Regions from separate parts of the Salinimonas marina genome, predicted to be linked through region 1. Evidence: predicted binding sites of a transcription regulator. Region 1 holds the regulator's gene; each other region holds the start of a gene.
The links. Region 1 encodes LexA, which represses DNA repair genes until DNA is damaged. Its sites were predicted from a motif close to TACTGTATNNNNATACAGTA; they were not measured.

Region 1 (10,447 bases):
CCGGAGCAGTATCGAAAGCAGGTGGTCAGTGCCCATCAAAGCGACACCCCACAGGTGTTTCTGCTCGATGATCAGATTTATTCCCAACAAGACCCGGCCCAGCGGGCCAAACAGGTGGTCATGGCGCTGCGTAAACAAAATCCTGAGGCGAAAATCGCCATTATGGCGCGTTATCAGTTCTGGTTGTCCCAGGCCAAAGAGGCGTTGCGGCCACTATCGCAGACGCATCTTTGCTACTGGACCTTTCATGGGGCCAAGGGCCTGGAGGCTGATCATTGTATTTTACTGGGGTTTAACCAGGGCAGCCGGGGCTTTCCCGGCGCCAGTCAGGATGATGCATTGGTAGAAGCGCTGCTGCCCAGCGTCGATGCATTTCCTTATGGCGAAGAACGCCGGCTGTGTTATGTGGCGCTGACCCGGGCTCGTCATAGTTGTTATATTATTGCTGATCCCCGTAAGCCATCACCCTTTGCACAAGAGTTACGCCAGCCTGAGTATCAGGTGAAAACCTTAAGTGAACGGTTTGGCCAGAGTCTGCCCGAGGCCCGGTCGCAAGCCACCGCCTGCCCGGAGTGTGAGCAGGGAGTGCTAACCCCGGTCCAGGGTCATGACGGGCTGGTTTATCAATGCACCACCGGCGAACCCTGCCCGGCGCAAATCCGGGTTTGTCCTGAGTGTCAGGCACCTGCGATTGCTCAAAAGACCCAGTCGGTATGTGTCAAATCCGATTGTCAGTTTACCCAACCATTGTGTCCGAACTGTGCGCGACCACTGGCGCTGCGTTCAGGGCCCAATGGTCAGTTTTATGGCTGCACAGGGTATGGGGCAGCCAGTGAACCGTGTCGTTTCACCACCGCGGTGCGCTGACCGGGCGGTTATCGTTTTTTATGCGAAGCCTGTTATTCTCCGCCGTAGTGCCTATAATGCGCACCATTTTTTGCAGATAGGGTAACAGGCCATATGAGACTGACAGTGATAGGAGTAGGATTAGGGTATTGGTTGAGTGCCGGCGCGGTGGCGGCCAACTGGAGCGAAACTGAATTGCACCTGCAGCAGGGGCAGCTGAATCAGCCCTTCGCCTCGCAACCAGGCACCGATATCGATACCACCGTGGTGACGTTCCAGCATGCCAGTGGCTGGGACTATGGCAGCAACTTTTTCTTCTTTGATTACGCACGTACCGACAATGGCGATACCCTGTATGGCGAGTGGTACCCGGTTTTTAGTAGTCAGCAGTTGCTGGATGTGTCTTATTCCGGCCTGATTAGTGATATTGGTCTGGTGGCCGGCATTAATGCCGGACCTGATGCTGAAGTGCTTAAATACCTGCCCGGTATTCAGATCAACTGGAACCTTCCCGGTTTCAGCTTTTTCAATACCCTCATCACCGCCTATATTGATGACAGCAATGGCATCGACGCAGGCGGCGCGCCTAAAGAAGACGACAGCATGATGGTGGATATTGCCTGGCGTTATCCTGTGACGATTGGCACTCAGAATTTTTCTGTAGAAGGGCATGCTGAGTATATCGACTCACGTGGCACCGAGGTGCCCACCGTGCAGGTAAAAGACTGGCTGCTGACCCAGGTTCAGGTGCGTTGGGACGCAGGTCAGGCGTTAACCGGTACTCAGGACAAATTGTTTGTAGGTATTGAATATCAGTACTGGAACAACAAGCTTGGCACCCACGAGGATGAAAGTGCGGTGCAGCTGTTGGGTGTCTGGCGCTTTTAACGGTTAAGTGGTCAGCCTGGCGAAGCACCTGAAAGGGCCCCGCCATGCCTTTTCAGGTCAGCGGTGGTCGCCGAGGCTACCACGAGCACAGAGGCCACCAAGCGCAGCCGGTTAAAAGGTCAGCACCACTTTACCCACATGTTTGCCGGCGGCCATATACGCAAACGCCTGTTGGTATTGTTGCCAGTGAAATTCACGGTCAATAACCGGCGCCAGGTGGTTGGCGTGAATGGCATTACACAATGCCTGCAAAGAGCTTACCGGGCCAACAGCAATGCCGCGTAAGGTGGCATGGGCCTGTAAAATCTGTAACGGGTTGACGCTGCCGTCTTTACCGCCCAGGTAGCCAACAATATTGATTTGCCCGCCCGGCGCGATGCAGGCCAGAGACTGGCTCAGGGTATTGGGCCCACCGACCTCCACAATATGGTCGACTTTACGGCCCCCGGTTAGCTCAATCACCTGTTCGGCCCATTGCGGATGGGTTTGATAATTGACCGTGTGCCGGGCGCCCTGCTCTTTAGCGAGCTTTAGTTTGGCGTCGCTGGAGGACAAGGTAATGACCTGCGCACCATGCATCAGCGCCAGTTGCTGGGCAAACATCGAAACCCCGCCGGTACCCTGCACCAGCACCCAGTCACCGCTTTGAATATTGCCCTTGGTAACCAGCGCCTGCCATGCCGTGACGCCGGCACAGGGTAGCGTCGCTGCCTGCGAAAAGGATAAACCTTGCGGCATGCTGACCACCCCATTGGCCGGCATGACCTGATATTCGCTTAAACACCCTGGCAACGGGCCGCCCAATGATTGCGCGCCCGGTGAGTCGGCCAGCTCGCCGCTTTGCCAGCCTTGCCAGAAGCTGCCGACTATCTGGTCGCCGTTGCCGACACGGGTTACCCCGGGGCCCACTTCAACCACTTCACCGGCGCCATCTGACAAAGGGACCAGGCCGGCAGGAAAGTCTTCGTGGTACTGCCCATTCACAACTTCCCAGTCACGATAATTAAGCGCCGCGGCTTTCATTTTTACCAGCACCTGACCGGGGCCCGGCGAGGGAATATCCACCGCCTGGGTTATCAGATTCTGCGTGCCGTAGGCAGTACCAATAGCGACTTGTTGCATGTTCACTCCGCAAATTTAAACTGAGTTATTACAACGCAACAAGCAGCCGTGGGGATCGAAGCCCCGTCAGTTAAGACGGTTTTTTCGGACGCGCGTCGGGCCGGTGTTCAATCACCATACCCTGCAAAAAGTTGCGTAATAGCTGGTCTTTACAGACACGGTAGCTACGATGATCGGGCTTGCGAAACAGGGCGGTTAGTTCGCTTTTGCCTACCGGAAAGTCTGCCGCCCGCAATATCCGGATCATGTCATCCTGCTGATAATTCATCGCAATTTTTATTTTGCGTAAAATATCGTTGTTAGACAGTCGCTGGTTAGCAGCCAAAACCGGCGGCGCTGCGCCTTCTTTGCGGCCGCGTTGTTTAATGATGAGTCCATCTAAAAACAGACCAAGGGTTTTGTCCCGGCATGGCAAAAAACCAGGCTCCTCTTCACGCAGCATCATGGCCGCCAGGTACTCTTCTTCTAATGTGTAATCCATAAGTTTGAACACACTGAGGGTGGCGCGGTTGTCCAGACTTAACGCAAAGCGCAAGCGACGTAACACATCATTTAAAAGCATAAAGTACCAACTGGCAGACAAAGAAGCCTAGTATACCTGCTTGCCACCCTCACCGATATGCCGGGGAGGGCCACTATTGGCATAAAATGCGACGGCGACAGTGTTAAAAAGTTAAACAAATTATGCATAAAATGGGGCTCTGGCCCTTGCGATTTGCAAGTTCCTGTATATACTCATAAATAACTGTATGTAAAACCAGGCTGTTTATGCGTCCACTAACCCCCCGACAAACCGAAGTACTCGAACTTATTAAAGCCAATATGCGAGATACGGGTATGCCCCCTACCCGGGCGGAAATCGCGCAGCGGCTGGGCTTTAAGTCGGCTAATGCGGCCGAAGAACATCTTAAAGCATTGGCGCGCAAAGGGGTGATTCAGATCCTGCCGGGCACCTCCCGGGGGATTCGTCTGACTGCGCCCCTTGAAGATGAAGCTGCCAACGAAGACCACGGTTTACCGTTAATTGGTCGGGTGGCCGCCGGCGAGCCTATTCTGGCGCAAGAGCATATTGAGAGCCATTATCAGGTGGACCCTGATTTGTTCCGGCCCCACGCTGATTTTTTACTGCGTGTAGATGGCATGAGTATGAAAGATATTGGTATTTTAGATGGCGACTTGCTTGCCGTACATCGCACCACCGATGTCCATAATGGTCAGGTTGTGGTCGCGCGGGTGGAAGATGATGTCACCGTAAAGCGGTTTGAAAAACGTGGCCACGAAGTTTTATTGCACGCCGAAAATGATGAATTCTCCCCGATCAAGGTCGACTTGTCGGCTCAGCCTTTTACTATTGAAGGGTTGGCCGTCGGCGTCATTCGCAACGCTGACTGGATGTAAGTACCCCTAACGGCGACCTATGGTTGCCGTTTTTTCCCCCTATCTGTATCCCCTCTTCTTGCTGAACGGCTACCCCTCTTCTTGCTGAACGGCTACCCCTTAATTGCGGACTGCTTTTCCGTGTTTCTGTGGTTCTGCGCGTCCCAAAATTGGTTGGCGTTGCTGTCAACCTGACCACCATTGCCTGAATGGCCCTAAAGCCTGCTGAGAAACAGTGGCTTGAGGTTTTTTTGTATAAAATTTTACCAAAACACTAGACTCTGCGTGAAATTTGTTTAATTCTTATACCGTTATTAACATAAGAATAACAAATAGATAAAACCACCAATAACGAAATTGGTCGTAACAACACGAGTCCACAGCCACACAGATGCGCCTGGGATTCGTCCATCAGGGAGGTGCTGAGTGATCAGGCTCACGAATATCGTATTGATGGCTTTGGGGACGCTAGCAACAACCACTGCATTTACCGGTGCATTCGCCGCCGATGGCGCAACAGGGGAAGCTACCACACTCAATTTGCGCAAAGGCGTAACGGATATCAGCGGGCAGGTTTATGACCTGCACATGTTGATGTTTACCATTTGTGTCGTCATCGCTGTGGTGGTGTTCGGCGCTATGTTTATCTCTATCTATCTGCATCGCCGCTCTCGGGGCGCGCAACCCGCCAAGTTTCATGAAAATGTCAAAGTGGAAATTGCCTGGACGGTGGTGCCCTTTCTCATTCTGGTATTTATGGCATTTCCTGCAGCCAAAACACTGATTGCAATGGAAGACACCAGCGAGCCGGATATGACTGTGCTGGTCACTGGATCCCAGTGGAAATGGCATTATCAATACATGGATGAGGACATTGGCTTTTATTCGTTGATGGCCACCCAGCGTGAACAAATCGACAACCGTTATGAAAAAGGCCAAAACTATTTATTAGAAGTTGACCGGCCGCTGGTCATTCCTACCGGTCAGAAAGTCCGTTTTCTGATTACCTCCGACGATGTCATCCATTCCTGGTGGGTGCCGGATTTTGCCGTTAAAAAAGATGCCAATCCTGGTTTTATTAACGAGGCCTGGACCAAGGTGAATGAGCCCGGATTATACCGCGGACAATGTGCGGAGCTGTGTGGCAAGGATCATGGCTTTATGCCCATTGTGGTCATTGCTAAAGAACCGGCTGAGTTCAATGCCTGGATGAGCGATCAGCAGCAGAAAAAACAGGAAGCAGAAGCGGAAGAGCAACGTTTACTGGCCATGAGCATGAGTATGGAAGAGCTCATGACCGAAGGCAAAAAGGTTTACAACGCCGCCTGTGCTGCCTGTCATATGCCTAATGGTGAAGGTCTAAAAGGCGCATTTCCGGCGCTCAAAGGCAGTCAGATTGCTCTGGAAGATATGCAGGGGCATCTTGATATTGTGGTCAACGGCAAAGCCGGCACCGCGATGCAGGCTTTCGGCAAAATGTTGAGCCTCAAAGAACTGGCCGCAGTCATCACCTACGAGCGCAACGCCTGGGGCAATAATACCGAAGAACTGGTTCAGCCCAAAGATGTTAACGCATTCATCAATGGCCAATAGGAGGGCATCATGACGAAACCAACCAACATGACATCGCATGAGGCCACGATCGATAACGATCATCAGCCGTCGGCAGATGCACACGATCCGCACGATCACCATGATCATCATATTCCTAAAGGGTTAATGAGATGGGTACTTACCACTAACCACAAAGATATCGGAACGTTGTATTTATGGTTCGCTTTCATCATGTTTTTGGTGGGCGGAGCAATGGCAATGGTAATCCGTGCTGAATTATTTCAGCCCGGGTTACAGATTGTGCAGCCGAATTTTTTCAATCAGATGACCACAGTACACGGGCTTATCATGGTGTTCGGGGCGGTGATGCCAGCCTTTACCGGTCTGGCTAACTGGTTGATTCCCATGATGATTGGCGCGCCGGATATGGCTTTGCCCAGAATGAATAACTGGAGCTTCTGGATCTTACCTTTTGCCTTTGCCATTTTACTGGGCTCGCTTTTTATGGAAGGCGGCGGTCCGGCGTTCGGCTGGACATTTTATGCGCCCCTGTCCACCACTTACAGCAATGACAGTACCGGCCTGTTTGTATTTTCCGTTCACATAATGGGGATCTCTTCCATTATGGGGGCGATTAACGTGATCGTAACGATATTTAACATGCGGGCACCCGGCATGACCTGGATGAAAATGCCGCTGTTTGTATGGACCTGGCTGATCACAGCTTTTCTGCTGATCGCGGTCATGCCGGTGCTGGCGGGGGCGGTTACCATGGTGCTCACCGACAAATTCTTCGGAACCAGTTTCTTTGATGCTGCCGGCGGTGGTGATCCGGTTATGTTTCAGCATATTTTCTGGTTTTTTGGTCACCCGGAGGTCTACATCATGATCTTACCGGCGTTTGGGATTATTTCGCATATTGTCCCGACCTTTGCCCGAAAACCCCTGTTTGGCTATGCCTCGATGGTGTATGCCACCGCGTCAATTGCGCTGCTTTCGTTTGTGGTGTGGGCGCACCATATGTTTACCACGGGCATGCCGGTCTATATGGAAATGTTTTTCATGTTTGCCACTATGCTTATCTCGGTACCGACCGGCGTCAAAGTATTCAACTGGGTAGCGACCATGTGGCGCGGCTCGATGACCTTTGAAGTGCCGATGATGTTTGCCTTGGCCTTCATTGTTTTATTCACCATTGGCGGATTATCAGGCTTGATGCTGGCTATTACGCCGGTGGATTTCCAATATCACGATACCTACTTTGTAGTAGCGCACTTTCACTATGTACTGGTGACCGGGGCTATCTTTTCCATCATGGCGGCCGTGTATTACTGGCTGCCTAAATGGACCGGGCGGATGTTTAATATCACGCTGGCCAAATGGCATTTCTGGTGCTCACTGATTTCGGTAAATGTCCTGTTTTTCCCTATGCATTTTGTAGGTCTAGCAGGGATGCCACGGCGGATCCCGGACTATTCGTTGCAGTTTGCCGACTTTAATCAATGGATCAGTATCGGCGGATTTGCTTTCGGATTATCGCAGCTGATCTTTTTGGCGCTGGTGATCCAGGCGTGTCGTAAGCAGGGCGATCCCGTCTCTGATCAGGTGTGGGATGGGGCGCATGGACTGGAGTGGGAGATCCCATCACCGGCGCCTTATCATACGTTCGAAACCCCGCCGGTGGTGAAATAGATGTCCGGCGGCACCAGCAATAACAACATGGTGATCAGGCTGGTGATCATCGTGGTGGGCATGTTTGGCTTCGGCTTTGCGCTGGTACCGCTGTACGACGTATTTTGTGATGTCGCCGGCATTAACGGCAAAACTTCGACCACGGCAGCGGTATATCAGCCGGCGCAAATCGATAAATCGCGCCTGATCACGGTGGAATTTCTGACCCGCACTAATACGGGCATGCCGTGGGAGTTTCAGGCACGCACCAAACGAATGAAGGTCCATCCCGGCGAGTTGGCGACGGTGGAGTTCTATGTTCGCAACCCAATGCGTAGCGATTATATTGCCCAGGCCATTCCTTCGGTGTCGCCAGGGCAGGCCGCCATTTTTTTGAATAAAACCGAATGTTTTTGCTTCAACCAGCAACCGCTGGCGGCAGGGGAAGAAGCACTGATGCCGATGTCGTTTTATGTCGACCCGCAAATTCCCACCGACATTACTTATTTTACCGTGCAGTACACATTATATGACGTGACGGCCCGGGCCGACACACTGGGTGCTAGTGAAAACCCGTATCTGAAACGTACCGATGGCGCTCCATAGTGTAACGCGCCTAAAGGCTACAGGAGAAAGTCATGCAACAGCCTTATGAAAAATATTATGTTCCGGCACAAAGTCCCTGGCCCATCGTGGGGGCCGTAGCCTTGTTCCTGATCGCGGTAGGTGCGGGCAATGTGGTCATTGAGTTCAGTAAGGGCACCGATGGCTATGGCAGCTTGCTTCTGGGCAGTGGGCTGGTTGCATTGTTGGTGATGCTGGTGGGCTGGTTCAAAAACCAAATCGACGAGTCTATGTCTGGCCTCTACAGCGCTCAGCTGGGGCGTTCATACCGCCAGGGCATGAGTTGGTTTATTTTTTCCGAAGTGATGTTTTTTGCCGCTTTTTTCGGTGCGTTGTTTTATGCCCGCATGATTTCTATTCCCTGGTTGGGCGGCGCTTCCAACAATGAAATGACCAACACAGTGCTGTGGCCACAATTTGAAGCCATGTGGCCGCTGTTGACCACCCCCAATGGCACCACCACCCAACAGATGGAAGCTACCGGCTTACCTGCCATCAATACCCTGATTTTGCTGGTGTCATCGGTGACGCTGCATTTTGCTCATACCGGGCTTGAACAGAACAAACGTAAACAACTGACCTGGATGTTAGGTCTGACCATTTTACTAGGGTGTGTGTTCTTAACGCTGCAGGTAGAAGAATACATTCATGCTTATCAGGAACTTGGGTTGACCCTGCAATCCGGTATTTATGGCAATACCTTCTTCTTACTCACCGGTTTTCACGGCATGCATGTAACGCTGGGGACCATTATTTTGATGGTGCTGTTTGGCCGGGTAGTGAAAGGCCATTTCAGTCCCGATAACCATTTTGCCTTTCAGGCGGGCAGCTGGTACTGGCATTTTGTCGATGTGGTGTGGGTAATACTGTTTGTTTTTGTATATATCCTTTAACGCCCTATGGCGTTAATAGGGACGGGGGTTGGGATGAATCAGACCGGTAGCTATCGCCAACAGGATGAGCAACACAATGCACACGGATGTCAGTACCCGGCGGCCGATATACTTGCTCATGGGTTTGCCCGCCGTATCGTTTTTCATCATCACCCGCATCGCCAGAAACAGGTTCACAATCATATAAATCAACAGCACCACCACAATAATTTTAATCAGCATAGCGTCTCCCGAAAGGTGTCTGGTTTTTCTTCACGTTGGCGTCAGCCGCGCTGGGTGGTCGGGCTAAGCCTGACCCTGCTGGCCATTGCCATAATGGTACGGCTGGGTATGTGGCAGCTCGAGCGTATGGAAGAAAAGTCTTTGCGTTTGGCTAGCATAGCGCAAAAAAAACACGATGGCCCTCTTTCTTTGGCGGCTCTGAATACGCTCAATCCGGATCTCCAGGACTACCCGGTAACGGTCAATGGACGGGTTCGGCCAGATTATATTGTTTACCTGGATAACCGGATTGAAAATGGCCGGGTAGGGTATCAGGTGCTGGCTGCGGTCATCACCGACGCCGGGCAGGTTCTGGTCAACTTTGGCTGGGTGCCGGCAACTTCGTCACGTCAGCACCTGCCGGCCGTCACCTTGCCTGCTCAACTAACCAACGCCGAAGGAATCATCCGGATCCCCGCCGATAACCCGGTCATTCGCGAAACGGCTACCCGGCTGAAAGATGGCCAGCTGCTGCTACAACAAATAGATATAGCGCATTTAAAGCAAGTGACAAAACAAGCTTTCTTACCCTTCGTGGTACAGCTTCAGACCCCGGAAGATGCACAGTTTGTGCGTAACTGGCAACCGGTGGTGATGTCTCCAGAGAAACATCTTGGTTATGCAATTCAGTGGTTTGGTCTGGCAATAGCCGCTGCTGTAATTGCCTGTGTAGTATTTTTTTCGCGAGGTAACGCCCATGTTCAAACAAAACAAAAATAAACATCTGACCATGCTGGCCGTGGCGGCGGTGTTTGTCTTACCGGTACTGCTGGCCAAACTGGCGCTGGATAATCAGTGGTTTAATCAGGGGGCGACCAATAAGGGGCAGCTGATCCAGCCGGTGGTGGACTATTCCTCGTATTTGCAGGACCAACCAAGTAAATGGCGGTTGGTCTACCATTTGCCAGCTCATTGTGACAGCACCTGCGAAAACGCCATTTACAGTATCCAACAGGTATGGCTGGCATTGGGGCGGGCAACGGACCGGGCCCAGCCCACTATTTTATATTCCGCCGCCAGCGATGCCAGCAAAATTGAGCAGTTGCAGCAACAACCTAACCTGGAAGTAGTGGCTTCAGCCAGCCTGCCCGAAAACGAAAGCAATACCGTACTGGTGGTGGATACCATGAACAATGCCATGTTGCGCTACGCGATTCCGGCCAGCCGGGAGCAGGCAATCCTGGGCAGCCGCGACATTCTGGCGGATGTTC
Region 2 (10,447 bases), 150 kb from region 1:
AAAGTCATCAGTAGCATTTAGTAAGTAAATAAATGCTTCCGTATTGAGATTTATAACTTTATTTTTTGTACTGCTCTTCTTACTGATGGTTAGTGTACCCAACCCGCCCGATATTATGTCACCTTTAGTGCCAATCTCTATATCGGAGTAATTTTTACCGCTAAGTGTGAGGTCGTGCCCTAATAAAGACGTTGCTTTGGATTTTTCAGAAAGGTAAAAAAGGCCTTTTTGGGTATCGGCCCCATATAATCCTCCAGCGTTATCAAAATCGAAGTCTAATACAATCTCGACTAATGAAGACGCCAACAGAGGATGAAGGTGGGGTGGTGCTGTGAGTTTATGTTTTTTTTCATCGACAACAAACAACCTTTCAGCCGCAGCCCAGAGTGTACCAACTGGATCTCGCTTTAGTTTTTGAATAGGCTGCCTTGGAGTGGTCGAAGGCGTGCGGTTTCGGGTCAATACTAAGTTAACTTTTCCGGTGCTTCTTGATAAGGAGTAAACAGCCTCAAGGCCGGCAACAATTAGAGCATCGTCTTCTATCAAAAATGCTGACACTCTCTCTAGTTCTGAAAAATTCTTTTTAGTATCAAACGTATTTATTGCTTTAGAGCTTATAGATAGATTGCGCAGACCTAGATAATGATCCAGCCACCATACCTCGTCCCCCGAAATATCGACATCAACAACTTCATGATCAATACCGGCAGCAATATCATCGAGAGAAAACTTTACATCAAGTGTTTCTTTATCAAGAACATAGAGGTTTCGAACAGTGTTGATAACAATATTTTCGTCTGTTGTTCGAACACTTTGGACATGAGCAATATCCTTTATATCTGGACTTACCCGAGAAATCTTTCTGGATTGTCGATCAAGTTCATAGATGCCATCCCCATTAACGCTAACCCAATATTTTCCTGAAGAGAACTCTGCTATATCGATAACAAAGTTACTTCTTAATATTGAGTTCTCATCGTCGAACACAATTGTTTTATTACCTATCAGGCCGAAGAGTCCATTCTCGCTTCCCAGCCATACTCCATCGCTACCAGCTTGAATAGACCAGATTACTCCAGTCGACTTTCCATCAAAGACTTTTGAGAAAGACATGGGGACAAGGTTGGAGGCCTGACCTCCTGGAATGAATCCCGCTAGTATCAAAATAAGGACAAATATCCATTTTTTCATTACAGAACTTATCCTTGTCCCAATTTTATAATTACTTATTTAAAGTATCTTACATAATAGTGCAGGTTATAAAATTATACTTAAGGACAAATCATGAAGAGTAATGCGATAAAGAACCCCCTGGCCCTGACTGAATTAAAAGAAAGTGAACTTCAGAATATTAGCGGAGGAGTAATAAATATAAAATATAAATTTTTTCTTATATTACCTTTTAAGCCTACTCCCCCCAACCCACCCAAAACTAAGTTTTAGAAGGGGTTTATTTTATAAATCATTATTTTATATTGTGTTTTTTTCACGAAGCTTAAACCATTAGAAATTGCATGCCGGCGCGCTGGGCGGCTTGCTGGTCGTAGATAAAGTCGCCGACATACAGACACCGGGCCGGCGGGATATTCCAGCGCCGGGCTACCGATAGCAACGCGCTGGGGTTTGGCTTAGGTGGAGCATCCTCACGAGTCACCACAAGATCGATAGGAATGCTGTTGTTACTAATTTTAAGGCGGGTGGCGGCAATGCTATTGCGGGTAACTATTGCCATCGGTAACTGACGATCTGCCACTGTCTCCACCAACCATTTTCCGGTTTCCAACCAGGCCGCATTTTGTGCATCCGCTAATTCCTGATCAAGAATATATTGATGGGCTTGCTGCTGAAGTTGTTTATCGGCAAGCGAATCAATGTGAACTAATATGTCGCCTTCTGCAGGACAACCTAAATGCGATTTAATAACCGAAAAATTTAATTCTGAGGCGACTAAAGTACCGTCTAAATCAAAAATCACACCATCGATATTGCTAAAATCAATATTCATTACATCTCACTGTATGGCAAAACGAACCGGAAAAAACGTGCGCTGCTATAAAGTTACCTTAGCATGAAGTTGTTCAGGAACTGACTCAATTAAGTTTAATAAACCGATACGCCAGCAATCTGTTTTTTTCTTTATAGTTTGCAAATGGTTACCGTATTTGGGTCATACCTTTGTTGCACAGTCGTGCATCTCCTTTTAGAATAACTGTACATACATACAGTTAATTTACCTGATTACCATGCTAAAGTTTATTCCTATACGGGCGCAGGCCGGCATTGTGGGGTTCGAATCTCCGGCTACAGAATACAAGGAGCTGGGGCTGGACCTTGATGCGCTGCTCATCGAACATCCCAGTGCGACCTATATTGGACTGGCTCAGGGTGAATCCATGACTCGGGATGGAATTTTTGATGGCGATTTGCTGATTGTTTCGCGCGCGGAGCCAGTCACTGATCTGTGCATTTGTGTGGCTAATCTTAATGGTGTGTTTGTGTGTAAACGGGTGGATATCCGACATCGACGATTACTTTCGGGCTGTCCTCGAACTCCACCGTATCAGCTAACTGAAGACGATGACTTTCAGATAGAAGGCGTGGTGATCCGCTCAATTCGTATTCACAAGCCTTTGCGTCAGACGCTATGAGTATCGCGCTGATTGATGCCACCAGCATGTATGCCAGTGCCGAAAAAATCTTTGACCCAACGATACGTAAGCGGCCGGTGATAGTGCTAAGTAACAATGATGGCGCTATTGTCGCTATGTGTCCGCTGGCCAAACGTCTGGGTGAGTCATTAGGCATTAAAAAGTTTGCTCCTTACTTTATGCACGCCAAAGCCGCCAAGCAGGCCGGGTTTGTGGTGCGCAGCAGTAATTATGAGCTGTACGCCGATATCAGTCAGCGCATGATGGATACCTGCAGTCAGTTTGGCGAAACCCATATTTACAGCATTGATGAGTGTTTTATGCGGTTTCCCGAGCACTACAATATGGCCATGCTGGAAGCGCTAGGTCACACTATTCGAAAAACAATCTGGCGACAGGTTCGGTTGCCGGTAGGCGTGGGGTTCGGGCCCTCATTAACGTTGGCTAAGGCGGCTAATCATGCCTCGAAAAAGCTGCCAGGGGCCATGGGGGTAGCGTGTCTTAACAATGAAAATACCCGACACAGAGTTCTGACCCAGATGCAATGTACCGATATCTGGGGCATTGGGCGACGACTTGGCAAGCATTTAAACACCATGGGTATAGCGAACGCGTGGCAATTGTCACAACAATGTCCCGCCCTGATGCGCAGCCGGTTTTCGGTTTTGGTTGAAAATACGGTACGTGAGCTTTCCGGCGAACGTCGATTCAGCTGGGATGAGCAACGGGCAGCAAAAAAAGAGATTTATTCGACCCGTAGTTTTGGTCAGCGTGTCTCTGACAAACAATTATTACACCGCTCACTTATCGGCCATGCTGAGGTGGCTAGCCGCAAACTCAGACAACAGGGCAGTTTGTCTGGGGCGATGATGATTTTTGCTGCGTCCTCGCCGCATGACACTCAACCCTTTTATAAAAAGTCGGTAATGCATCGATTTGCGATGCCTACCGCTGACACCCGGCAAATGCTTAAGGCGGTAGCGGCCTCTGTGGAAACTGTGTTTAAGCCTGGAGTCGAGTATTATAAAAGTGGGGTGGGCCTGATAGATTTAGTGGCTGAAACGCATCACCAGGGCGATCTTTTTGCTCAGTCTGATGATGATAGTGCCTTAATGAGCACCCTGGATAAAATAAACCAGCGTTTCGGGCGCAACAGCCTCAATTTTGCCAGTAAGGGCTCCCAAACAGGGTTTGCAATGCGCCGTGACTTTTTATCCGCCTGCCCGACCACCCGCTGGCAGGAAATCCCGACCATAAAGTGTTGAGTAAATTCTGCTCATAACAGGCTCGATTAGGTTATTCTATAACAGGTCGAACAATAGCAAAGTGGTTGCATTTTATACTGTTTGCATATACAGTATTTGTATTGCGTTATAAATTTCAAATTACCCATGTGGAGCAAATTATGGCGATCACCGTTCAGTATGTTGTAACTCATAAAGATGTGGAGAAACTCGTGACCACCGATAAAAAAGCCGCTGACCAGTACGATAAAATGCTAGATGCCGCCGACAATCTGGCGGGTTATCTCACTGCGATGGGAATAAAAATGGAAGAAGACAAAATGGAAGAGCTGTCTATTCTGTTAGCTAAAAACAAAGACGCGGTCACTAAGCTTTTAAAGGGTAGCGCCCTGGATAATGTACTGGATGCTAATTCAGCGGAAGTGGTTAAGCTTCAGGCTGGTCAGTAGCTCTCTGCCTGATGGTACCCGGCGATAAATTACCAATGTGTTTAAGTCTCTAAATTTGATATAAAAGCCGGAGAAACCCCCTTTATCAAATCAAGGTGACTTCTCTGAGTTTTGTAACACAGCCGAATACCACATCCTCGCCTTCGCTGGCGGTGGACCTTCGCAGTATCATGTTTCGTTATCAGGGTGCCGCCCAGCCAGTGTTGAAAGTTGATAACTGGCAAATAAACCGGGGCAGCCATGTTTTTGTTGAAGGCGCTTCCGGGTCGGGAAAAAGCACGCTGCTTAACTTATTGACCGGGACATTGCAGCCTCAGTCCGGCACCATTTCCTTACTGGGGACCTCTTTTTCGTCGCTGTCTATGCGTAAAAAAGATCAGTTCCGGGCCCGGAATATTGGTGTAGTATTCCAGCAGTTTAACCTTATTCACTATCTCAGTGTCGCGCAAAATATCGAGGCCGCAGCCTATTTTGCTGGCCGTCAACAATACTTTTCTTTAAATGCGGTGTCCACGCTTCTTGAAAAACTGCAATTACCTAAAGCTTTGCTACATCAAAAAGCCAGTGCATTGAGTGTTGGTCAGCAACAACGGGTGGCCATTGCCCGGGCACTGATAAATCAGCCTCAGCTGATGATTGTTGATGAACCGACTTCGGCCCTGGATGCCAATGCCCGGGACAAGTTTATGCAGTTGTTGCTGGCAACAGCTACCGACAGCACGCTTATTTTTGTGAGTCACGACACCAGTTTGGCGGAGTATTTTTCGCACCATTACACGATGGAAGCATTAAACTCAGCCCGGAGAGATGTATGTTAAGCCGTATTGCTTATGCCAGCTTACGCGAGCGGCGCGCCTCGGTTATGCTCACCTTGCTGTCTATTGTGATAAGCGTAAGCTTACTGGTTGCGGTAGAGTTTGTTCGCGGGCAGGTAAAACAAAGCTTTACCCGCACCATCTCTGGAGTAGACCTGATTGTCGGCGCCCCTACCGGGCAATTAAACCTGTTACTGTATTCTGTATTTCGCATGGGCAATGCCACCAGTGGTATAGCGTGGGAACAGGTACGGGCGCTTGAGCAGCATAAGTTAGTTGACTGGGTCGTGCCCATTTCTTTGGGGGATGCGCATAAAGGGTATCGGGTAGTGGGTACAGACAACCGCTACTTTGAACATTTTCAGTATGGCGACCATGAACCGCTCACCTTTAGCCAGGGGGCGGCTTTTAGTAATGCCCATTCTGCGGTTATTGGTTCGAATGTCGCTGCAACGCTAAACTATCAACCTGGCGATAAGTTGGTTCTGTCCCATGGTTTAGGCAATGTCAGCTTTCGTCAGCATGAGCAGCATCCGTTCGTCGTTACCGGGATACTGGCCCCCACAGGTACGCCGGTAGATAAAGCGGTGCACGTTACATTACAAGGCATCGAAGCTATGCACGAGGCGCCTGCCCAACCCCGCTCCTTACGCAAACCCTCCGCTTCTGCTGCCGAGGCGGGGGAACAGCCTCAGGCTTCTCATCATACCGCCCGTTCGACATCACCAAACAAGGGCAAAGCAAAAAATGATAACGAGGCACATCAGCATACCGTCCCTGAACAAGTCACCGCCGCCTTTGTGGGCCTGACCAGTCGGGCGGCAGCGCTACAGTTGCAATATCAGTTAAACCAGCGCCAAAACAATCCGGTGTTGGCAATTCTGCCTGGTATGGCACTGTCGCAGTTATGGAGCCTGATGAGTAATCTTGAACGGTTGCTGCTCGCCGTCTCGGCGCTGATTTTGGTCGCCTCCCTGATAGGGCTGGTGACCATGCTGCTTGCCAGTATGCGTGAACGTCGCCACGAAATCGCCGTATTGCGAGCCATGGGCGCAGGCCCGGCGACCATTTTGTGGCTGATTCAGGCCGAAGCTTTATTGATAAGTGCCTTTGCCTGTGTCCTTGCAGTGGAATTGGATGCGCTGCTGTTTGCCATTTTCAGCGATACATTGAGCACCCGGTTCGGGTTGTTTCTCAGTGGTAGCCTGTTGACGATGCATACCGGAATTATCATTGCCTTGGTTTTGGCTGCGACCTGGGTTTGTAGTTTTGTACCGGCAATGGCCGCTTACCGCCAGGCTCTGCACGTGGGCCTTACCCAGCGGGGCTAAGCCTATCTGGATAGGATTGCGCTTCGTTTGTAGGCTCAGAAAGAAAAGTCAGATGGCGCCAGCCTGGCTCTGCTGACCGCCTCTGTTCAAACCCGAGAAACATCTAGGGTTTTATCAACAGCACCCTTCGTTTGCAGGGTGCCTTCTATAGAGCATATTTGATTTATGGGGTTTGCCACGCTGCTTTGCTCTGCTGCCGATAACAAATGTTGCATCGCTGGCTGCAATAGGGTCTGCCGGCACGACGTGTTAGCGACCAGGCAAATCTGGTGATCTCTGATTAATCGGCGCACTGCCGCCAACTCTCCACGGCCATCCAGCAAGAGCAGAGACAACCTGTAGCCGCAAAGGTACCGCTGATACTGTTTGTGGCCTGGCTAGGCTGTGTGGGGCAGCCCCGCATGCCTCATCATTTAGCAGCCCTGCCAATCTCTTACCACACCCCACCTACCGCAAATCATAGCAGTACAGCAAGCATACCATGGACTCTGGTACGTTAGATTCAGGCTCCCCTTTGCTTTTCAGCTTCACTATTGAATAAGCCAGGTCGGCAGAGCTTCTTATCATACTCGTCACCCGGAGTATGAGTTATGAACACGGTCAACAGCACAGCCACCATCAGTGCAAATCACAGGAGGTTTTCCTTGTTTGCGGGGCGCTTTGGGCTCGCGACCTCATGCATCTCTTTTGTGACTGTCCAGTGAGGCCGCTCAGCGAGGCCGGCGTTTGTGACTGTCTAATGAGACTCTTGTTTGCATGCCGCTTTGAGCTCGCGACTTCATGCATCTTTTTTGTAACTGTCGAGTGAGATTCCTTTTATGACTGTCCAGTGAGACCGGCGTTTGTGACTGTCCAGAGAGAATGGCACAACTGCCCTCATGTAGGCGTGCAGCTTTCTTATCACAATATGCGGGGGGCGTGAGGTTATCGCGATGGAGCGCACCAACAAACCTGAATGTAAGGCGGAGGATCTGCTACAGGCTTTGGCTAACAGGCTTATATTTATGCATGATTTTGGTACTGACTTTGGTGCCTGACTCGGGTGCCTGGCCCTGATGCCCGACGTACTTTATGGGATCGGTCCACAGCTATTGGCTTGCAAAAGAGTAAATCAGATACCCCACACCACAGCCTATTAGGCTTACCGTGGTAGATGGTGGTGCTCAGAAAAAAAACCGTGGTGACAAGGCTACAGCCGCGGGGCCAACCGATGCCCCGAATGATTCGGGCGCCATGGTAGGGTGAACAAGAGATCTGAATAATCACAACAAAACCGCCACGGCTATCACCATGGCGATTTTGCTAAATCAGGTGGATGAAGGTGAAGAACGCTTAGTTCAGTATACGAGCTTCCAGACGATCCAGTTGTTGCATCACTTCTTCACTGGCCTGTTCCATTTCTCTTATTAACCGCTGCCCACGGGCCTCATCACCAGCAGCTGCAGCTTCAATAGCGCTCTTACCGGCTTTATGAACCAGGCTATGGGGTCGTTCAAGCCGGGCGAACGCATCGTTTTTGCCCATTTTAGTGCCTTGTTGCGAGTAGTACCATTGTCCCAGACGACATTGGGTGTGGTCAGCAAACTCATCGGCGGTTTTGTTACTTTTGCCACCCAGCACCGCATACACTTCGCTTTTCCAGACCACGTGATCAAGCTTCACGGACTGGATAAATGTCTGGTGCGACGCACTGTTAATGGTTTGGCGCATGCTTTCACAATGATCCACCATCTTGTCGTAACTAACATTCAGGTCGTCGACCCCACCAGCCAGCTGGGTATTATTTTCCTGTAACTGGGAAACCGCGCCCACCGCCGCTTTAGTAGACTGAATGATTCCCTGCACCAGCTCGGCTACCTCACTGGCAGATTTGTTGGTTTCATTGGCCAGCGCCCTTACTTCATCCGCCACTACACTGAATCCCCGACCTGCATCACCGGCACGGGCGGCTTCAATGGCGGCATTTAGCGCCAGTAAATTAGTCTGGTCCGAAATGCTGGTGATGGTGCTGACAAATTTGTTGATGCTGTCGGCGGTATCGGAAAGTCCGGAAATACGTTCACTCATCTGCCCCATTCTGTCGTTTAGCGCGGCCATATGTTGGCTAATGCCCTGTAACGAGGCTGCGCTGGTAGAAAACAGCTCATTGATGTCAGCAAGCGCAGTACTTTCGGCATCAATTTGCTCGTAGGACTGCAATACGCCTTCGCGAATATTGGCAACCTGCTGCATAGAATCCAGTAAGCCGCTATACAAGCTATCTTCGCCGTTCGCGGCAATGCGTGCTTCCAGCTCATCGGCACGACGACGCTCAGCATCCAGCGCCAACTCCAGCGCATCGATTTTATCTTGCATGGCTATTTTTTCGGCATCAAGGCGCGACAATTCTTGTTGTGTATCGGTGTATCTGGACTTTAAAACGAGCATAACCGCCTCTGAATAAACGTAAAAAAACGCCTTGTTATACTGACTTCTCTGGATAAATACTATTGGCCAATAGTACAAAGCTTTAAGTGTGAAAACCCGGCTTTCTTAAAAGTGAGCTTTACGGTGTCACTCCTTATTATCGGACCGTGACGTCAGAACTTAACAATATTTTTACGTTACAAAATAATAAGTAGATATCGCCCGGGTTTGCCCATATCAACGGTGAGTGGCGCAGCGTCAGGCTTGTCAGCGGCGTAACATACCCTGATGACCACACGGCATTTACCTAAAGCTAAGCAGGGGCGCAAGTAAAGAAAAACGCGCTATCAGAAACCGGCTGCCCCTGACATTTTCCTGCACGGCGAATGTCGGGTACCACCATTATAAAAAGTGACAAGGCGGACACCCCCACGTAAACAATTCTGCGTCTTGGTGACCGCCAACGATGGGGTTAGCAGGTTAGTCCGCAGCCACCCGCTGGCATTCCTGATGGGGCATATGCCGGGCAATCCAGATCATAGCTTTTTGATCATATACCCACAGTCGACTGCGGGTGTTTTCGTATTTGAGACCCTGGCTGCTTGGAATGTTGTACATCAGCTGAGAAACATACTCGGATTTAACCCAGACGGCGTTGGTAGGTGTGTCGTACCATTTCACCTCAATCATCGATACTGCACATTTAAAATGCATGGAGTGTGAGACGGGTTGCAGCTTGTGATGAATTTTAAGGTAGCTTATACGCTGTTTAGTACGTTGCTCTATGCATGCCTGCTGGTCAGGTTTACCAAGACACGTTTTTAATGAGGCGCTCCAGCGCGCATGCTTTTGAGCCACGCGAGGGATATTTTTGCTCACCAACCGTTTATTCAGGACATCCAGCTTAACAAACCAGGGCTGGGTTTGGGCGGTGCAGTAAGCATCGGCCACGCCTTTACACTGAAGCGTTGCCGAGCCCGACTTAGCTGGGCCAGAGGTGGCGTTTACGGAAGCAGATGACGCCGATGGCGCAGACTGACTGCTACAGGCAGTGAGTAGGACAACAAGGAGTAAAAAGTTAAATCTGGAAAACATATCATGCGGGTACGTGAATACTTAGTCCCACAACCATACGAGATATCCCGGGAAATAAAAAGTATCAGTGAATAACAGATGTTATTTTTGGTTGGGTTTGCGTGGATAACGCAGACTCAGCCACACGATTAACTCCAGCGCCATCGCCAGCACGATTAATACGAAAACACCGGTATGAAAGCCCGCAGCATAACTGGCGATAGCCGCCAGCACCACAATGGTTAGCACGATTGCTCTGGCCATAAGAAGACGCCTTAATTATTCTGCCTGTATGATTAAGCATAGCGCATTTCTTTACAAAATACGGTATGAAAAAATGTAACAGCCTGTATTGTGAAAACCCCGGCTAACCCGCCCTCCTGGCCAGGCCAGCCCCAGCACAGGCGCGATAATAGCGCGGATAGTAGCGCGAATAATAGTGCGGGGGGTAATGACACCAATATACGCCTATAGCAGGCG
Region 3 (10,447 bases), 670 kb from region 1:
CCAGATGAAGTGGCTGAGGCACCTGTTTTTTCAACAGCAGCAACAGCAAAAGCACCAGCAGACCGGCCAGCGCCCCGGGAAAGGGTAAGTTAAAAGTAAGCACAATCACTTCGCCAGCCAGATAACATAAGACCAGCATCAGCAAGCCCAGCGCTGAAAAAAACAAGGTACGCATGAAAAATAACGAAGATGGGTGATGATTAAGAGGGTACTTGAGGCAAACCGTGACTACCAGTGAGCCGGTAATTATTTATTTAATCTGCTGTTGCCAGTACGCCGCCAGAAAGCGGCGACTGATTTTGAGTCGGGTATGATCATCAAGTACCACCCAGCAGCCTGAGCTAGTTCTGAGTACCTGGCGCACCCAGGCGCGGTTTACCAATACCGAGCGATTTACCCGTTCAAACCGGTGCGGGCACAGCGTTTTGCAAAGCTGTGTCATGGTTATGCGCACAATATGGTTTTCCGTGTCAGTGTACACACACATATAATCACCCGCCGCCTCAACCCAGACAATGCGGCTGCAAGGCAAGCTGTACCAGGCCCCGTCGCTTCGAAAGGTAACAGTCTGGTCGGCTGAGTCTGGCATATGCTGCTCTACCCAGTCGGATACGTCTTCGGGCAACAGATGCATCTGATGGGTCAGCAAGCGGGTAAGTTGCCGGTACAACTGCCGTTCGGTCCGCCGTCGTATAAGCATTCGGATTCGCTCCAGAGACTTTTTAAGCTGTGGGATCTGCCAGGGATATTCTAAAAATCCATCGGCGCCAGCAGCAAATGCCTGCATCGCGAGGGCATTGGAGTCGCCAGTAACCACCCAGGGAACCGTAATATTGCGGGACTGCAGATAACCAAAATGCGCCTGGTCACATACAATAAATGGGTTCTCCGCCAGGCGGTCTTGGGTGTCCTGCGGCAACTGGGCGGCGCTAAGGTGGCTTACCTGCCCTACCAGCCCGGGATACTGTAAAATCTCAGTTGCCAGCCGGTTATAGGCGTCGTTGCGGGCGAACATCAAAAAGGCGGTTAAGCCAGCGTTTGCCGGTGCCACCATACCACCACCAGAGCGACCCGGGCGCGGGCTGTCAGACCCGCTTGGCTGGTCGCTAACATCCGGTGATGATGCAGCCATTATCGTGAAGCCGTTAAGGTTTGACGGATGCCCAGGCGACGGGTCAGCAACTGTCCGGTGGCGGCCGCTTTATGTTTAGCCGCGAATGTCAGCATATCATCGCCGTTACACACCAGGCCTTTTTGAAGCTGACGATAAGACAGCCCGCTGTGGCGCACTGCCATTTGTAAGCGGCCGATACGGTTATCACGAATAGCCGTACAGATTTTTATAAGATCGCCTTCCATATGTGCCGGATAAGCAGCATAGGCAGGAGCGGTTACTCCTAACGTGGCGCCAACCACAAGACCGGCAGTAATCAGGCTTTTGCAAAGTGTGATAGATTTAAGCATGGTGGTATCTCCGTGAGGAAGCTGACAAATGCGCCAGGTTCATAGATACAGTAGGCTTAAAATCATAAAAAGTGACGCGGCTTTCGTTCAGTCGCGGGTATTTGCGTTGTTGCGATAAAGCGCATATTAAGGCCGATAACTTAACTTTCTTAGCGGCTGTTTATCGTGTTAGCCACATACTTTGTTACACCCGTCACCAGCTACTTAGCCAGCAATCACAAAAAAGGCGGTCTGGTTGAGCAAAACCAAAAAAAGAAGGGGGGAAAAATGCAGGAGAAACCTGGCGGCCTCTCCATGACGAGCAAAAGGGTTAGAACGTGCTGTCCTGATGAATTTTGATAAAGCTGCCTGAGCCGGTTTTACTGTAATCGACTTTATATTCTTTACCATTTAGTGTTTGCACAAACACTAACGTCTTTTCATCACCAAACACTTCACCGGCGGTGAGATCCACCAGCTCCATATCCGCCATTTTGGCGTCACGCTTGTTTTCGGGGATATCGCCTTCGAACGCTTTCAGGCCACGAAATGTTACCAAAACCGGCGGATTATCATCGCCATTGAGTATAAGCAGGTCAAACTTTCGTACCTTATGAATAATGGTATTACGGCCACTGACCAGAAAGGGCTTGTCTGTCATTATTATCTCCGCACAAGCTGGCTAACAGGTTAAATAATAAAAGCAAAATATAGCAAATAAAAAATGGCGTTGCACATTATACCGGTTATTCAAGACCATACCTTAGTCCTGCTTTAAGTAAACCCGAGTGGGCGCATCCCAGCGGATCCACTCACGGCCGGTCAAATTGGCCAGGACTTTACGGCATTCGCTGCCTTCAGGGGTCGCCAGATTACAATCCCCCGCCGTGGTCAGGTTAGCTCTGAACAGAATTTGGCTCAGCCTGGCGGTCAGCCGTAAATCTTCCACATTCGCCCGCATTGGTAAATCCAGCGTTACCCGATTCGGTTTATCACAGCGCACGATAGGGGCGTGCTCGTCAGGAGAGTGACACATACCACTGGCCAGCATAAACGCCCACGATTTCCCGGTTTCGTCCTCGTCTGGGTCACTCAAGTTAATCCGCATAAACGAATGGCCGGCTTGTTTGGACTGAAACATGGACGCATGATTAAGAGGCGCCTGTGACTGCTTTCCCGTCTGATGATTATCATCAAACGGCACCCCGATGGTAAAGCTGATGGCCGAGGCACGATCAAGCAGCGCCTTGTTGGCGTTTAATTTGATAGTGGTATGGTTATTCTGGGTATCACAGGCATGATGAAACTGCATAAGCGCCAGTTTTTTGGATTGCATCGGACCAGGAATAAAGCTCAGCTTTTGCCAGCGTCCTTCGATACGCACCCTGGGCTCAGATAAATAAAACGCCAGATGTTCCACTCGCCAGCGGCGATTATTGACATCCAGCTCATACTGACAGGCATCGTTTTTTTCTAAATCTACAAATTGCAACGGAATATGACCGGCCGGCGGCGGATCTTCAAAAAAGCCACACCCTGCCAGCAATATCACCGGCAGCATCACACCCAAGCCTTGTTTAACCAACATCGTCCCTCTCCTGAGTCGTGTATCCGGGCACACTGTTATTGCAATAAAAGGGCACAAGTCTAGCGCTTTTAACTCAGGGTGCCTATGGCAGTTTAGACCGCAAACCTACCAGAATTATCCGCTTATCGCTCAAAATATGCAATTTATCGCGCCTGCGGTGGTGATAAAATCAGCGGTTAGAATCTGAGGGCATAAAAAGGCAACCTGGCGGGGGTGACAAGCCATTTAAAACTGCTTATACTTCGCGGCACTTGTCGTCAACTATGACTGACGACCACGTATCTAAAGGCCCCTTAGCTCAGTTGGTTAGAGCACACGACTCATAATCGTTAGGTCCCCAGTTCGAGTCTGGGAGGGGCCACCATCTATTCCAATCAAAGCCTGACATATTTCAACTGTCAGCGATAGTGTAAACCCCATCGCCTCTGTATTCCTGAGTCGGTACGCTTTTTCCTTGGTAGGTGTTACACCCTATTTTGCTTAGACAAACCGCCGTATTGCTTCGTCTTTGTGGATGGGACAAGTCAGAACGCAGACAAAGAATGCGCGCCAGGTAATTTCAGCGAGCCGGCTCAAAGTATCCTGAGCTCGCCCTGAACTTGTCTTAGAAGATCCCCTTTGCAACCCCGGGAATATACCTGGCGGATTGCATACCGCTGAAAATATCATCAGGATAAATATAACCTCAGAAATTTACCGGTCCAGGTTTTCAGCATTGCTCTGATCTTTGTTACCGCTTTAGCCGAGCCATAATACAACAGACCGCCAATCAGAATGGCGAGAATATCCCACCAGTCGAACGTGCGTTCAGGGATATAAATTTGCAAAATCTCATACAGACAAGCGCCAATTAGATAATACACAAAATCCGATTCGTCGTAGTTGCCCTGCCACATTGCCAGCAACGCCCCCCTATAAACACACTTAAAAAACTAGGTAGATTCTGCGCAAACCAATAAGCCGGGGCGGCTTCCTCCTGCCAGCAGAACAGGACATAAGCCACTACAGCAATCAAGAAATAAAATATTCTTTCCATGTTCTTAAAGCCTGCCCTGGGGCAGGCGCCTTTTGATCAGTTCAGTTTACGATACCAGTAACGTATGGAAGACTTGGTGGATGCCCAGCCATTGGAAAAATACCGGTCAATGCCGGCTTTGCCACCCATGGCTTCATAGGCATAGGCTCCAGCTATACCGTATACTATCGGCGCCACCCCCCGCTGACATTTTCCAAATCCTTGTTATCTAACTCTTTCATCATATTCTCCTTGTTAAGACAGGATTGTCCTGCCACTTAAAAAGTACAAAAACACTGCATTACGCGCTACTGTTCCGTAGCACGGTTTTGACAGAATCGTGAAAGAGGAAAAACTGGCATAAAGAAAAACGGATTTACCGGTTTGAAACCGACAAATCCGCCTTGAGGTAGGAGGTTACGCAGTCAGGGCTGAAGCCTGCGTAATGTTGTAGACAATAAAGGTCGCGATAACCGCGTTGCTTACCGCCACAATGATTCAGCCTATTACAATGGTTGGGTCACCTACAGTTCGCCGTTTGTGCCTGTTTCCTTTGCGCTTTTTGGCTTTTGAGTGCAAGTTATGCTATCTGATGAAGCTGTGCATACTGCCCTATTGAACGCTTCTGCCAGAATGAAAATTAAGCTTGCTGAATCGTCTTGTGTATCGGTGGTACGATGTTATCGCCAATGAATAGCGAATTGGCTATTTTGCGGCCACCAGTACCGCATTGATGGTTTCAGGTACTATTCGAGCCGTTTCCAGATCTTTGATTTCGACCCTTGGTTTTAACGGGTCACCGAAACGTTCCAGAATCCGCAGGGTATCGGCCGCGCCATAATAGCTGGCAAAATTTGCTACAGTCATATCATTGCACATTAACCCTTTACCCACCATACGATATGCAGGGCCGGCAATGTTTTTGCCCGGCACTATCTGTAATACCGCACGATGAAGATCCACACGGTCATTTTCAGCAGCATGCCGGCAGATAGAAATTAAATCTTTTTCCAATTCTTTAGGGTAGCTGTCGGCCATTGCGGTATTCAAACCCGCAGATAGCGCTAGAACTGTTAGGCCAAGAGGTAGAACTTTTAATTTATTCATGACATTTTCCTTCGGCGTGAGTCGGTGTGAGCGGGAACAGCGCTGGCAATACATTTGCACAGACTCGGTAAGCTTATACCCACTATTGATATCAGACCCTGATAAAACCGTGAAAGTTACATGAAAATATGCTGAAAAAAACATGATGTTTTTATTTCTATAGCATTCAGCCCTTTAGGCGGTACCGGAACTCTGTTCGGCGGTAACTGACCCCGACATTTTCATGCTGTGCTATTATTTTAAGTACATACTCCGTCCGAGCAGGCTTTTTTATGAAGCCCTCTTCGTTTTTAAACTACGATGGCAGTACCCATACCGTAAGCAATGCTCAGGGAGAGTCCAAAACATTATCACCACAGTGTGCGGCATTACTGGCGATGTTTCTGGAAGAGCCCCAGGGCATTGTCACCCGCGAACAAATACGCCAGACCATTTGGCAGCACAATAATGTGGTTAGCGAAGATTTGATAAATCACCTGATTTATCGATTAAAAAAAGAACTCAATTGCTTACCCAATACGCCCGCCTGGCATATTGAGGTAATTCCCAAAACCGGCTATCACCTGGTGGTTGAGTCGGCCACTTCCCCCGTTAAGACATCCTGGTGGCAAAATTGCTGGCAATGGCTAGAGCGATGGCGTCTGAAGCCTTGAGCTAACAACATTGCTTTGCAGCCTGGCAAGCCCTATAAATTCATTTTTATCATGAAGTTATAAGAACACCTGGGGCGTTTTATGGAACTAAACCTGGCACATCGCTCAAAATTCCCTCGACACAGCGGCCCTATTTCTTTATATTGCGCGCCCTCGGCTCTGGTACAGAGCCTGTTTTTCTTCTGATTTTACCCTCTGGATACCTGATTTGATTACCACTGCCAACATCACCATGCAATTTGGCTCTGAGCCATTATTTGAAAACATTTCTGCTAAATTTGGGCACGGCAACCGCTACGGCCTGATTGGCGCGAATGGCTCAGGCAAGTCGACCTTTATGAAAATTTTAAGCGGTGAGCTGACCCCGTCTGCCGGCAATGTTTCGTTTGCACCGGGGACCAAGCTGGGGATCCTGAGCCAGGATCAGTTCGCTTTTGAAGAGATGACTGTGGTCGACACCGTTATTATGGGCGATCGTGAACTGTGGGAAATCAAACAGGAACGTGATGCTATCTATAGCAACCCCGAGATGAGCGAAGAAGACGGCATGCGGGTGGCCGACCTGGAAACGCAATTTGCCGAGATGGATGGGTATACGGCAGAAGCTCGGGCCGGCGACATTCTTAATGCGGCCGGCATTGAAGAGTCGTACCACTTTGGCCTAATGAAGGAAGTTGCGCCGGGCCGCAAAGTGCGAGTATTGCTGGCGCAGGCCTTATTTGCTGAGCCTGATATTCTGCTGCTGGATGAGCCTACCAACAACCTGGATATTTACACTATTCACTGGCTGGCCGAAGAGCTGAACAAGCGTAAGTCTACCATGATTATCATCTCCCACGATCGTCACTTTTTAAACTCGGTATGTACCCACATGGCCGACATTGATTATGGTGAATTGCGGGTGTATCCGGGTAATTATGATGCCTTTAGCGAGGCGGCCGCGCTGGTGCAGGAACAATTGCATAGCGAGAATGCGAAAAAGTCTGCTGAAATCGAAGAGCTGCAAGGCTTCGTAGCGCGCTTTTCTGCCAACGCCTCAAAGGCAAAACAGGCCACCTCGCGGGCCCGCCGACTGGAGAAAATCGAGCTGGCCGACATCAAATCATCCAGCCGACGTAAGCCCTATATCCAGTTTAAGCAGCATAAAAAGCTGCATCGTCTGGCGATTACCTTAGAAGAACTGGGCCATGGCTATGCTGACTTACCGTTATTCAACAATGCTAATCTGTTGTTGGAAGCCGGTTCGCGCCTGGCCATTATTGGCGAGAACGGCGCCGGAAAAACCACCCTGTTAAAATGCCTGATCAATGAGCTGGACGCTAATGAAGGTATGGTGAAATGGGCAGAAAATGCCGCTGTGGGTTATATTCCTCAGGATAGCAGTGCTCACTTTAGCAGCGACATGACCTTATTTGAGTGGATGTCGCAATGGCGCGGCCCCAAACACGATGATTTACAGGTCAAAGCCATGCTGGGACGCCTGTTGTTTGGCTCAGATGACTTTAACAAGAAAGTGAAGGTGTGCTCTGGCGGTGAAAAAAACCGGTTACTGTTTGGTAAGCTGATGCTACAGGACATCAATGTGCTGGTGATGGATGAACCCACCAACCACCTTGATATGGAGTCTATTGAGGCGCTGAATAACGCGATGCTGAATTTTGACGGCACGGTCATTTTTGTCAGCCATGACCGCGAATTTGTCTCTTCTCTGGCGACGCAGATTATCGAAATCAAAGATCAGCAGATTCATAATTTTGAAGGCACCTACGAGGAGTTTCTGGACCACCGCGCAGCCTGATAAATTTGCGCCATGCTGTTGCCGGTATCAGGTAACAGCATGGCTGACTAAGCCACTGATGCTTGGGTTATCCCCTCAGCCCTCTCTCCCATGCTTTTGTTAGCTTTACTATCCTGTCTTTGCCTCTTCGGAACACGATTTGCTTTTACCCACCACATGTCTAAACCATCACGTTTTTGTGTGAGAAGTTTGCGCTTCCCTGACAAAAACCGTCCATAATTTACACAGCTGTTCTCTACAATTAAGGAGTGAACCGATGAGTAAGCACGCCGTTTTGTATCGGATGATGACTGATAAACATATTTGCCCATTCGGGCTGCGTTCAAAAGATTTACTGGAACGTCAGGGCTATCAGGTCGAGGATCATCATCTGACTTCCCGAGAGGAAATTGACGCATTTAAGGAAAAACATAGTGTCGATACCACCCCACAAACCTTTATCGATGATGAACGGGTGGGCGGCTACGAAGAACTTCGTGACTTTTTTGGCAAGGACGAAGCCGGTCAGCAAGGCACTTCATATACACCGGTAGTAGCCATCTTCTCAGTAGCACTGGCCGCCGCACTGGCCATGGTTTTGCCCGGCGCGCTGTTATCACTGCAGACCCTGATGTTGTTTATCGGTTTTGCCATGATTCTGCTGGCGGTGCAAAAGCTGCAGGATCTGCATAGCTTTACCAATATGTTTATTACCTACGACCTGCTCGCCATGCGCCATCTGCGCTATGCCTACGTGTACCCGTTTGTGGAAGCCTACGCAGGGATTGGCATGATAGCCGGTTTTTCCGCCTGGCTGGTGGCACCCTTTTCACTGTTTATTGGCGTAGTGGGCGCAGCGTCGGTGTGCAAAGCCGTATACATCGACAAGCGCGAATTGAAATGTGCCTGTGTGGGCGGCAGCAGTAATGTACCGCTGGGCTTTGTGTCTTTGTCTGAAAATCTGTTTATGATTGTAGGTGCCTTGCTGATGATGTTTATCTGAGGCGAATGGGTCTTCATCTAACTCTGTCAACTACGCACCGTCGGCGCTAGCCACGGTGCGTTTTTTGCTGATAGGTCTGTTGATAGGTTTGCTGAACCTACTGCAAATAGGTGCGTAACCCGGGCAGTCCGGCCAGTAATTTGCCAGCCTGGCGCTCGGTGTTTTCAAATAAGCGCATGGCCTGTGCAGCATCGGTGTGCTGGGTAGTGGCATAACCCATCCCGTATAGCACATACTGCTGACTGGCGGCAGAGAACAACTCATGTTTGGCCAAGCTGTCATAAATCCACGGCGGCTGGGTCTGCCACACAGTCAGATTATCACGTAGCGATGATGGCGAGCTGTGAGGCTGACGATGATCGCACCAGTAGCGGCTGTCGGTGCGTTTATTTAACGCATAATGCAACTTTAAAAAATCGATAATTTCCTGCCAGCGCTGGGTGGTCAGGGTATTAAACCGTTGCGCCCAGGATTTTTATAGCAAAAAACAACATGGAAAGCTGGAAACCGGCGGTCAATCAGCTTTGTCGCGTTATTGCCTCGGCGGCTATCGTGGTCACTCCGGATAAACTGGTGCTTACCGGCCCGCTGTGTGAGACCCCCGGGTTGTCTGAGGCACTAAAAGAAGGCATTGAAGCTTACCTGCTGCGCCCACTGCCTATTTTGCGCAGCTTTATGCCAACTAATGCCCCGGTCGAAGGCGCGGCCTGGGGCGCCTATAACCTGATGCTGGCCCAGTCCCATGTACTTGGCGCCTCATAGTTGCCTGAAACAGAGCAAAAACCGGACGCTGCAAACGCCTTTTACGCTGCAGTGACAGAAAATACGATTAGGATAATCTAATTTACTTATTTCCTAAATTCAGGATTTTGAACGATTCTTAATAAGTGTTTCCACTCAGGTAAACTCCAATTCTAAGGAAGAAAATCATGTTTAAACGAGTCCTACGTGTCGCCACGGCGGTCAGTCTTACCTTGTCGCCGGTAGCGGTAACCATAGCAGCGCCAACGGTGACTAATGAGGCCCGCAGTAACGCTTTCTGGTGGCCCGAGCAATTAGATTTATCCCCCCTTCGCGCCCATGGCGTTGAATCCAACCCTTATGGGGCACAATTTGACTATGCCGAAGCATTCGAACAGCTGAATCTGGCTGATGTTAAAGCGGATATTCGTAAGGTATTAACCACCTCTCAGGACTGGTGGCCGGCAGATTATGGCCATTACGGGCCGTTCTTTATTCGTATGGCGTGGCATGCTGCCGGCACCTATCGGGTGGTGGATGGTCGCGGTGGCGCCGGTGGCGGCCAACAGCGCTTCGACCCTTTGAACAGCTGGCCAGACAATGCCAATCTGGACAAAGCCCGCCGGTTGCTGTGGCCCATTAAACAAAAATATGGCCGTAATATCTCCTGGGCGGATTTAATGGCACTGACCGGCAATGTTGCATTAGAAGATATGGGCTTTACTACCTTTGGCTATGCCGGTGGTCGCGAAGATGACTGGGAGCCGGATCTGGTCTATTGGGGGCCCGAAGAAAAAATGCTTACCGATGAGCGCCGGGACAAAAAAGGCAAGCTGAAAGGCCCGTTGGCAGCAGTAGAAATGGGATTGATTTATGTTAATCCTGAAGGCCCGCATGGTAATCCTGATCCCCTTGCCGCCGCCAAAGATATTCGGTTGTCCTTTGGTCGCATGGCCATGAACGACGAAGAGATTGTGGCTTTGATTGCCGGTGGTCACACCTTCGGCAAGGCCCACGGTGCCAAAAAAGCCGACTGTCTGGGTAAAGAGCCTGCGGCGGCGGATATCGAAGACCAGGGTATGGGCTGGAAAAACAAATGTGGCAAAGGCAATGCCGAAGA

Region 2: IT774_RS15550 (LexA family protein) is a predicted target of LexA. The motif match lies at 2,208-2,227, and genes of this name have one in related genera.
Region 3: IT774_RS18075 (class IIb bacteriocin, lactobin A/cerein 7B family) is a predicted target of LexA. The motif match lies at 4,356-4,375, and genes of this name have one in related genera.

The regions. Positions count from the first base shown of each region.
Region 1 is NZ_CP064795.1:3,611,294-3,621,740, reverse strand. Features, by position in the region: gene IT774_RS16310 (UvrD-helicase domain-containing protein) at 1-867, shown strand, start outside; gene IT774_RS16305 (hypothetical protein) at 961-1,734, shown strand; gene IT774_RS16300 (zinc-dependent alcohol dehydrogenase family protein) at 1,846-2,856, opposite strand; gene IT774_RS16295 (YehS family protein) at 2,927-3,418, opposite strand; gene lexA (transcriptional repressor LexA) at 3,625-4,254, shown strand; gene coxB (cytochrome c oxidase subunit II) at 4,660-5,826, shown strand; gene ctaD (cytochrome c oxidase subunit I) at 5,854-7,479, shown strand; gene IT774_RS16275 (cytochrome c oxidase assembly protein) at 7,480-8,064, shown strand; gene IT774_RS16270 (cytochrome c oxidase subunit 3) at 8,097-8,975, shown strand; gene IT774_RS16265 (DUF2909 domain-containing protein) at 8,988-9,197, opposite strand; gene IT774_RS16260 (SURF1 family protein) at 9,213-9,956, shown strand; gene IT774_RS16255 (hypothetical protein) at 9,934-10,447, shown strand, end outside.
Region 2 is NZ_CP064795.1:3,459,890-3,470,336, forward strand. Features, by position in the region: gene IT774_RS15540 (helix-turn-helix domain-containing protein) at 1-1,191, opposite strand, end outside; gene IT774_RS15545 (HAD family hydrolase) at 1,496-2,005, opposite strand; gene IT774_RS15550 (LexA family protein) at 2,244-2,648, shown strand; gene IT774_RS15555 (Y-family DNA polymerase) at 2,645-3,913, shown strand; gene IT774_RS15560 (YebG family protein) at 4,054-4,341, shown strand; gene IT774_RS15565 (ATP-binding cassette domain-containing protein) at 4,512-5,159, shown strand; gene IT774_RS15570 (ABC transporter permease) at 5,153-6,487, shown strand; gene IT774_RS17825 (methyl-accepting chemotaxis protein) at 7,820-8,914, opposite strand; gene IT774_RS15580 (hypothetical protein) at 9,374-9,988, opposite strand; gene IT774_RS15585 (hypothetical protein) at 10,070-10,231, opposite strand.
Region 3 is NZ_CP064795.1:2,940,817-2,951,263, forward strand. Features, by position in the region: gene IT774_RS13145 (CidA/LrgA family protein) at 1-175, opposite strand, end outside; gene IT774_RS13150 (response regulator transcription factor) at 251-1,132, opposite strand; gene IT774_RS13155 (DUF3718 domain-containing protein) at 1,132-1,464, opposite strand; gene IT774_RS13160 (hypothetical protein) at 1,775-2,104, opposite strand; gene IT774_RS13165 (MbnP family protein) at 2,207-3,031, opposite strand; tRNA gene IT774_RS13170 (tRNA-Ile) at 3,319-3,395, shown strand; gene IT774_RS13175 (VanZ family protein) at 3,700-3,936, opposite strand; gene IT774_RS18075 (class IIb bacteriocin, lactobin A/cerein 7B family) at 4,232-4,291, opposite strand; gene IT774_RS13185 (DUF3718 domain-containing protein) at 4,752-5,153, opposite strand; gene IT774_RS13190 (winged helix-turn-helix domain-containing protein) at 5,426-5,806, shown strand; gene IT774_RS13195 (ABC-F family ATPase) at 6,015-7,604, shown strand; gene IT774_RS13200 (MauE/DoxX family redox-associated membrane protein) at 7,861-8,586, shown strand; partial or broken gene IT774_RS13205 (tryptophan 7-halogenase) at 8,684-9,040, opposite strand; gene IT774_RS13210 (acetate and sugar kinases/Hsc70/actin family protein) at 9,079-9,348, shown strand; gene katG (catalase/peroxidase HPI) at 9,516-10,447, shown strand, end outside.